DNA from 2 places in the Marinobacter sp. B-12 genome. Region 1 is predicted to be linked to the other one. Evidence: predicted binding sites of a transcription regulator. Region 1 holds the regulator's gene; the other holds the start of a gene.

The links. The regulator FliA, encoded in region 1, starts transcription of late flagellar genes. The targets are predictions, from matches to a motif close to CTAAAGTTTNNNNNNNNNNNGCCGNTAA.
Region 2: the regulator FliA is predicted to act here: its motif matches at 2,143-2,170, upstream of AC13D2_RS04455 (methyl-accepting chemotaxis protein).

Annotation. Positions count from the first base shown of each region.
Region 1 covers NZ_JBSXOB010000057.1:277,192-281,794, reverse strand. The annotation lists gene AC13D2_RS12890 (chemotaxis protein CheA) at 1-378, opposite strand, end outside; gene AC13D2_RS12885 (protein phosphatase CheZ) at 396-1,184, opposite strand; gene cheY (chemotaxis response regulator CheY) at 1,205-1,588, opposite strand; gene AC13D2_RS12875 (RNA polymerase sigma factor FliA) at 1,764-2,495, opposite strand; gene AC13D2_RS12870 (MinD/ParA family protein) at 2,526-3,338, opposite strand; gene flhF (flagellar biosynthesis GTPase FlhF) at 3,385-4,603, opposite strand, start outside.
Region 2 covers NZ_JBSXOB010000035.1:62,894-67,496, reverse strand. The annotation lists gene AC13D2_RS04460 (ketopantoate reductase family protein) at 1-23, shown strand, start outside; gene AC13D2_RS04455 (methyl-accepting chemotaxis protein) at 58-2,088, opposite strand; gene AC13D2_RS04450 (histidine kinase) at 2,211-3,098, opposite strand; gene ampD (1,6-anhydro-N-acetylmuramyl-L-alanine amidase AmpD) at 3,098-3,658, opposite strand; gene AC13D2_RS04440 (DUF1631 domain-containing protein) at 3,832-4,603, opposite strand, start outside.

The DNA.
Region 1 (4,603 bases):
CAACGCGTCCAGAGCGGCGATCAGTTCCTGGGGAGCAGGAGTCAGTTCTTCGTGATGGCGTACCTGTTCAAACATGGCATTGACGTGATCCAGGGCTTCCAGCACCACGTCCATCAATTCGGAATCCACCTTGCGCTTGTGGTTGCGCAGGATATCAAAGACATTTTCCGCGGAGTGGCAGCAATTCACCAGGGCATCGAGTTGCAGAAACCCAGCGCCGCCCTTTACGGTGTGGAAACCACGAAAGATGGCGTTGAGCAGATCGCTGTCGTCCGGGTTTTGTTCCAGGTCGACCAGTTGCTCCGACAGCTTTTCGAGTATCTCGCCTGCCTCAACAAGGAAGTCCTGCAGGATCTCTTCATCGGCATCAAGCGCCATGCGTTACCCTCTCTTACTCAGAAACCGAGACTGGACAGAAGATCATCAACATCGTCCTGTCCCGATACTACGTCTTCGCGTTCTTCGGCCTTGATCTGTGGACCAACACCCTGTTCCGCCGATATCTTTTCCCGTTCTTCCAGCTCGTGCACGGTGCCGGTCATCTGGTCCACATGGCTCGCCATCACTACCAGGCTCAACAGATGCTCTTCCACCTCTTTAACCAGAGTGGTGACCTTTTGGATCACCTGCCCAGTGAGGTCCTGGAAATCCTGGGCCAGGAGAATTTCCGACAGATTGTCGTACATCGCCCCGGCATCGGTATTCAGCGTCACGAAAAACGTGTCGATACGGGCATAGAGCTCACGAAATTCAGCCGGCGCCATCTCACGGCGGCGCAATTTCTGCCACTGGTCCCTCAGCTCCGCGGCCTCGTCGCGGAGGGCACTGGCCTTGGGCATAGCCTCCTCAACCAGGTCCATGGTCCGGTTGGCCGCCTTACCGGTCATCTGAACCACGTACTCCAGACGATCCGACGCATCGGTCATCTTCGAAAGGGCTTCGGACTGTTCAGCATTACGGGGGTCAATCTGGAAGTTGCGGATCGCCTCATGGAGGCTGCGAGTCAATCGCCCTACTTCCCGATACAGGCTCTGGTCCCTCACCTCGCTCAGCTCATTGATCAGGGTCATCGCGCGGCCGTATTCCCCAGCGTTGACCTGTTCGACCAACTCGGCCGCCTGGCTGCGGAGCTTCTCCGTAACCTCAGGGTCAAGCCCCTGTGGGTCTTTATTGCTATTGCTCATGGGAGCCGTCCGACTTCTGATTACTGGATGCGTTCGAAGATCTTCTCAATCTTCTCCTTGAGTACGGCTGCCGTGAAGGGCTTAACCACATAGCCGTTCACGCCGGCCTGCGCAGCGGCGACGATCTGGTCCCGCTTCGCCTCGGCGGTCACCATAAGCACAGGCAGGGTCTTCAGGTTATCGTCGGCACGGACTTCCTTCAGCAGATCGAGCCCGGACATCCCTGGCATATTCCAATCGGTTACCAGAAAATCGTACTTTCCGCTCTTGAGCATCGGCAGTGCGGTATTGCCATCGTCCGCTTCGTCAGTATTGGTAAAACCAAGATCACGAAGCAGGTTCTTAATGATCCGTCGCATTGTGGAGAAGTCATCCACAATCAGGATTTTCATATTCTTGTCCAATGGGACCTCCAGTTAAAAACGCCCGGAATTCGTTTTGGCTCCCGGCTCACAGTCTAGCAGGCCAGGTAGTTTAACCGCTTATTGTGTGGCCTTTGGGCCGGTTGTAAAGCGCCGGTTACCAAAAGGCTACAGTAAAGAATGCCTGGTAACGCCGTTCAACGGGGCGACGGCCTGTTCAGTGCCGCCAACCAGAGAGACGTCCCCGCAGACGGAGCGCGGCCTGGCTATGAATCTGGCTGACCCGACTTTCACTAACACCCAGCACGGCACCGATTTCCTTCAGATTCAGCTCTTCCTGGTAATAAAGGCTGAGCACCAGCTTTTCTCGCTCGGGCAGATCACTAATCGCAGTGGCCAGGTTCTTGCGGAAGTTGTCAGACGCCAGGCCGTCCAGTGGGTTATCGCTGCCCTCTGTTTCTTCTATCGGCAGCTCGCCGGATTCATTGAGCTCATCCAGACTAAAAAGTCGACCACTGTTGGCATCGCTCAGAGAGGAATAGTATTCGTCGAGGTCCAGCCCGAGCTCTTCGGCTACTTCCGAGTCTTGGGCCTCCCGGCCCAGGCGATCCTCGACAGCCTTGATGGCTTTGGCAATGCGGCGGGAATTCCTGTGGACGGATCGGGGGACCCAGTCACCCTTGCGAATTTCATCCACCATGGCTCCGCGGATCCGGATGCCGGCGTAAGTCTCAAATGTAGCCCCCTTGTCGGAACTGTATCGCTGTGCAGCTTCCAACAAGCCGATCATGCCTGCCTGCATAAGATCATCCAGTTGGACAGATGCCGGCAGCCGCGCCATGAGGTGAAGCGCTATTTTTTTGACCAGCGGGGCCTGCTCCTCAACGAGCTGGGAAGGTCCGCGTGTACCCGTCCGGTTGTAGATTCCAAGTTCTTTCGCCAATGTCATGTATCCGGCTATTCAGTGACAGGATCAAAATCAGACTTCGACGAGCCGCTCCACAAAGAACTCCAGATGCCCCCGGGGCGACGATGGCAGCGGCCAGCTATCCACTTTCTCCGCAAGGCTCTTGATCGCCAACGATGCTTTTGCCCGTGGGTAGGCGTCCAACACGGCACGCTGCCGCTGTACTGCCTTTTTTACGGCCTCATCATACGGGACGATACCCACATATTGTAGCGCCACATCAAGAAAGCGCTCGGTAACCCGGGTCAGTTTTTCAAACAGGTGGCGACCTTCCTGCTCATTCCTGACCTGGTTGGCCAGTATACGAAAGCGGTTGGTGCCGTAATCCCGGTTCATGAGCTTTATAAGAGCGTAGGCGTCGGTAATAGACGTAGGTTCATCACAGACGACCAGCAATAGTTCCTGTGAGGCTCGGAGGAAACTTACCACCGATTCGGAAATACCCGCAGCGGTATCAACAATCAGCACATCGATCTGGTCACCCAGTTCACTGAAAGCGTTGATCAGGCCAGCATGCTCCAGCGTGGAAAGCTGAGTCATACGCTGAGTCCCCGAGGAGGCAGGCACGATTTTAATGCCACCGGGTCCATTGACCAGCACATCCCGCAAGTCACAATCCCCGGCTATCACATCCTGTATGTTGCGGTTGGCGGTAATACCCAGAAGCACGTCGATGTTGGCAAGACCAAGATCAGCGTCTAGCAGTACCACCCGACGCCCCATTTGCGCGAGGGCGATGCCAAGGTTTACTGATACGTTGCTCTTGCCAACGCCCCCTTTCCCGCCGGAAACGGCAATAACCTGTACCGGATGTGGTTTGCTCATACTGACTCTGATCTCTTGCCGCGTTTAACCGCAGGCTGTGTTGTTATTAAACAGCGACTGCCTGTTGCTGCTGGAGTTTCTTCAGCCTCTCCACGGCTAAACGCACCAGCGGGATGGACTCAGCGTGGTGCAGGTCTTCCGGGATTTTCTGCCCGTCGGTGTAATACGCCACCGGCAATCCCGTTTCCATGACGAATCCCAGCGATTCACCCAGGGTCAATGCTTCATCGATTTTGGTCATCACACAACCCGTAAGATTTGCCATCTTATAGCAATGCCAGACGGATTTCATGATGCGCGGCTGACTGGTTGCCGAAACCACCAGGTGGGTTCGAATCCGATGATGACTGCGAGCCAACTCCATGAGTTGTTCCTCGTAGCCCTTGTCGGTGCTGGTCAGCCCAGCAGTGTCAATCAGCACCAAATGCCGGTCCGACAGCTCGTCCAGTATGTCATCCAGGGAATGGGTTTCGTCCACAACCCGAACCGGAACGTTCAGTATGCGCCCGAACACGAATAATTGCTCGTGTGCCGCAACCCGATAGCGATCGGTTGTGACCAGTGCCAGAGAGTCGGGACCGTGGCGCAGAACGTAGTGTGCTGCCAACTTGCCGATGGTCGTCGTCTTGCCGGACCCGGTTGGTCCCACCAGGGCATAGACACCACCTTCTTCCGACCACTCGGTGCGCGTCGTCTTTACACCGGCGGCCAGCATTTTCAGAGACTGTTTCCAACCGTCTTCAAGCCGGCCTGCCCGGTGACGCCGGGACAGAGAATTGGCAAGTTCCAGTCCGAGACCGAATTCCTGCAACTTTTCAGACAACCTCTGCTGTACTGCGTTCACCGCTGTTTGTTCGGGTTCACCGCCGTTGCGGGCACTGACCAGGTCACGAAGAGAACTGATTTCCGCGCGCATTTGCGCAAGCTCGCCGGAATAGGCAGCACGTGCGGTCGACGGCTCTTCAACCACAGTATCGTCGTTGGCGAGTGTTTCCTCAGAAAGACCAGCGTCGCCAAACTCACCACCCACACTCGCGCTACCAAACGCCGCACGCTTTTCACGCACTTCACGAATGCGATCGCGGGAGCGGCCGAGTTCGTCCTCCAGGCGGCGATGCTGTTCCGCCTGCAACTCGGCTAGCCGTGAGCCATTCGTGGCTTCCCGTGCGGCATCTCCGAGACGCTGACGCGCCATGTTTTCGTCGTAATCGAGCGCTGTCACAATTTCGACGCCGCCATCAACACGACGATTGGAAAGGATCACG
Region 2 (4,603 bases), on a different contig from region 1:
GTATTAAACAGCTATTGCCGTAGGTGTCAGGAGCACACACCCTTAAGACCCCGAATGTCAGACCCTGAATGCCTCCACGAGGCGCTGCAGGGACGCTGTCAGTTGTGACATTTCCCGCGACGACGCCAGGGTTTCCTCGGCGTTATCTGCCGTTTTCTCACCCAGGACACTGATCTGTTCAACGTTGGTATTGACGTTCTTCGCCACGGCAGACTGCTCCTCAGCCGCCTGTGCGATCTGGTGGCTCATATCAACAATGGTCGAAATACCCTGGGCAATCCGGTCCAGCGCTTCCGTCACTTCCGCCGATTTCTTGACCGTGGTTTCAGTCACGTCGTGGCTATTCGTCATGGCCGTAACGGCCTCTTTAACCCCACTCTGCAACCGAGTGATCATACCCTCGATTTCTTCTGTCGATTTGTGGGTACGCTGTGACAGGGAACGTACTTCGTCCGCCACTACTGCAAAGCCACGTCCCTGCTCGCCAGCGCGTGCAGCTTCGATGGCCGCATTCAATGCCAGGAGATTGGTCTGCTCCGCAATCGCCTTGATTTCGACCAGAACCTGACTGATGTTATCGCTATCGGCGTTTACCCGGTTGATAACCTCGACTGCACCGGATATTTCAGCGGCAAGACGGTTGATGGTGGCAACGGTATCCGCAACCACACCGCGGCCTCTCTCGGTATCCTCTTCAGCCGCGCCGGCGCTGTCAGACACGCGATGAGCACTCTCCGTGACCTCATTGACCGCTTCCACCATCTGGTTCATGGCTTCGTTGATCTGGCCTGACTCCTCCATTTGCCGCGCAACGGCTTCGCTATTCGCAGTGGCGGTATCGTTGACACGCGTGGCCTGCTGGTCCACATCCGAAGTGGTGCTACTCACCGAGCGGATCAATTCCGCAATCCGGTCCGTCATATTGTTGAACTCGGTGGTCAGCTCACCCAGTTCATCACGATTATCCAATTGGATGTGAGTCGTCATATCGCCTTCAGCCACGGATCTTGCTGCCGTGCTGAAACGGTTAATAGCCGTGCGTACCGACATGAAGAAGCCGACATAGAGGTAAACCACCACCAACAGAACAATCACCAGTGCGGCAATAATCAACTGCCGTTGCTGTAGTTCGCCCTCCAGTCGCGAGTTCAGGTTAGCGCCGACGACGTCGAAAATTCCGGCCTCGAGCGCATCGTAATGGGCAAGCTGATTCTCGATGGTACGGTTGAAATCCCGCCAGGGTAACTCCAGGCGCATAGGCGTAATGATATTGACATCCAGCTCGTCACGCACAACCACCAGACTCTCGAGAAGGCCGTCGACCGCGTCACCTGTCGTTTCCTCCAGGGTCGGCGATGCATCCATCGATACCGTTAATGCAGGCCCGAGCAACGAGGCGCGGTTGGTCAACTCATCATAAATCTCATTGAGGCCGTCACTGAGGTTGTACCCCACCTGCCCATCGAGGAGCGCAAATATACCGAAAGTCCTGGCCCGGCCAATGATGCTGCGGGCATCCGGCAACGACTCACGCAAGAGGCCCAGGAGCAGTAGGTTTTCACGTGAGGCGTCCTGCCCCAGGCCGGAAATTTCAATGGTCGCGGACAACAGCGCCCGCACTTTCTGGACGAATTCCTGATAGTACTTGAATTGGGGGTCGATATTGCCCTGATAACTGTCAGTCGATTTGAGCGTTTGCCACTCCTCCAACAGCATCGTTACCTGCCGGGACCAGTTACCGGAAGTATCAAAACGAGCCTCTGCGCTAACAAGCTCCTCAAGCAGCCCATCAATGGCTTCTGACGATTCGGATGATTTTGCAAGTAGCTCATTGTCATCCTTGATCTTGCCGGGTGCACGAAAATCCCGGTACGCCATGGATTCCGCCAGCAGCGTATCCACCTTTTCGAGTTGCTCCAACCCCTCAACGCCCCGGGTCATGGTATCAACCGACCGGTTCAGTTCACTGATGACCAACCAGGAAAGGGCAATAATGGGAAGCAGGAACAACACACTGATCAGGCTGAACTTGTAAAACATGGGCAGCCGATTCATCAGCGCTACTGCAGGCTTGATAAGCTGGTTCACGTGTACCCCCACAGAGAGCGTCGAAAGGATGGAACTTTATTCTATTTGTTTATATTGTCGACTAAAATACTACAAACTTGAGCGTTATTCGGCGTAAAAATGTAACTTTTGTGAAAACGTGGTCAGAGAACACCGGCAATGACCAGCAGCGCAAGGATGCAGATCCAGACCAGCATGCTTCGGTTCAGCAAATCCCGGACGGCCTCCAGGCTGCGACCGCCAAAACTGGCCCACTCTTCTGGATGAATCTTTGAGAACCGTTCCGGCTCCAACGCATAGCCCGTCAGTGCCGCGCTGGCGGCGCCCATCAATAGCTGGTTGGTTTTGAGGGTAAAATCACACAGCATCCGCTTTCCTTCTTTCATCCAGCCAGCGAGGTCACCGGCGACTCCGAACGTGAAGGACAGCAGTCGTGAGGGAAGCCAATTGAGTATTTCCGCCAGCAGAGAAAACCCTGGCCTTGCTGCCGTATGCGGCCAGTGATCCCTCAACGCGATAATCCCCCTCGCAAAGAAGGCTGCCGCAATACCGCCTACGGCATACCAGAAAGCGACCAGAAAAAAGCGCTCAAAGACGTTGACCAGCAGCGTACGTGACAATGCCAGATGCATCTCATCAGGCGACGTTGCCGCGCCCCGCTCCTCAGCCGGCAAACTATCCATAACGTGATGCCACGCGGACTGCATGTCGCCCCTCGCCCAGGATTGACTGTAAACCTCCAGGCGAGCACGCCAACCCGGTGCCCCCATCAACAACACCATCAACAGGAATTCCAGTGGATACGCGGCCATGCGCCAGCCAATGGTGTGCAGATAGTACTCCGCTGCCGCGAGCATCAGCGAGGGCACAAGAACAATAGACAGCCCCTTCCATCGGCCCGCGTCGTTACCAGACACCCCAGCACTTCCCCGCTTAAAAGCGGAACGCCACAATGCCTCCGAAGACCAGGCGCTGACTGCATCCAGCTTGCGTCTGACCAGGTAGGCCAACAGGAAAACCACCAATACCATCAGTTATCCGCTCCGTTGCCATGCCCTGTACCAAGCAGTTGCCGGTATCGGGGCCAGTCAAAAGCCGGGCCAGGATCGGTTTTGCGACCGGGTGCGATATCGCTGTGCCCGGTGATCCTCTCTGGCGTGATGGCTGGCCACGACTTCATGATCAATACCGACAATTCAGCAAGCACCTCATACTGAGCTGCGGTGTATGGAATGTCGTCTGCGCCTTCCAGCTCAATGCCGATTGAATAATCATTGCACTCTTCCAGGCCCTGAAAGCAGGACCGACCGGCATGCCACGCGCGCTCCAACAGGCTGACGAACTGAAGGCATTCGCCATTTCGGCGGATCAGCAGGTGTGACGAAACCTTCATTTCGGCGATGGTCTCGAAATAGGGATGCTCTGTGGGGGACAGTTGGTTGCAGAAAAACCGTTCGATGGCATCACCTCCGAACTGCCCGGGAGGAAGGCTGATGTTATGAACAACCAACAGGGATATCGCCGCACTTTCGGGGCGTTTGCCAAAATTTGGAGACGGACACCAACGGGCGCCAACTACCCGACCGGTCATCCGTAATCCGGCGACGGCCGGTGGCGACAGGTCAATGGAGTTGTGGGAAGGGATGGTTTCAGACAATGTGGTTCCAACAGGCCGGTGGCGAACGGTTCGGACAACCGGTGCGTTCGCCGTTGTTGCTTTGATGCTCCTGATTGAAGCACAAAGTCTCCGGTCTTGCTATACGGTCAGTCCTTGCGGCTGCTGCGAAGATTATCGATGATGGATTCCAGCGCCCGGTCGAATATCAGGCCATCATCCAACATGGAGATCTCTTCCGCTGCGAGAGCCCGTGCCAGGTTTTCACGTTGATATTCAGCCACTTTGGCACCACTGCGATTAACGAAAATGTATTTGCCCGTCGCCTTGATAAACGCCGCCAGCTTGCAGCGGGTTTTGTTGCCATCACGGGTCAGCTCGACCCAGGAACCAACACGAAGGCCGTCAGCCCGCTCCAGCCACTGAAGCTCGACGTTTGCGCCGGAGCTCTCCACCGATGCCTCTACGGCCGGTTCTTCAGGGCTTCCAGGCCCAACCGCAGCAGACGTAGCGACGTCCGAGGACTCTGAGGCGCCTGACACGACACCCTCAAAAGACGGCTCCGCTTTTTCCGGGGCTTTGGGCGCTGCATCTGCATTCGGCAGGCTCTTGGAGACCACAGTCGGTTTCGCCTTCACCTCTTCGGGTTCAGCCTGCGGTTCAGGTTCGGGCGCCACGGCAGGACGTGTCGTGGTGACAAGGCGCTGGAATACATCCACGTGTGCCAGCTCAAGGTCTCTTATGGCGGCGTCGGTCGCAAACGGGTCCCACGAAATCTCCTGCAGAGCATTTCTCAGACCGTCGACGATTCCCGGAATCGACCGTAGCAACGCGCTGCGGGTGTTGTCGTCGACGGGCCTGGGATCAACACTCCAGATGAGTTGCCGGGTAAGGTCACATGCCTGATCCCAGCGTTCACTG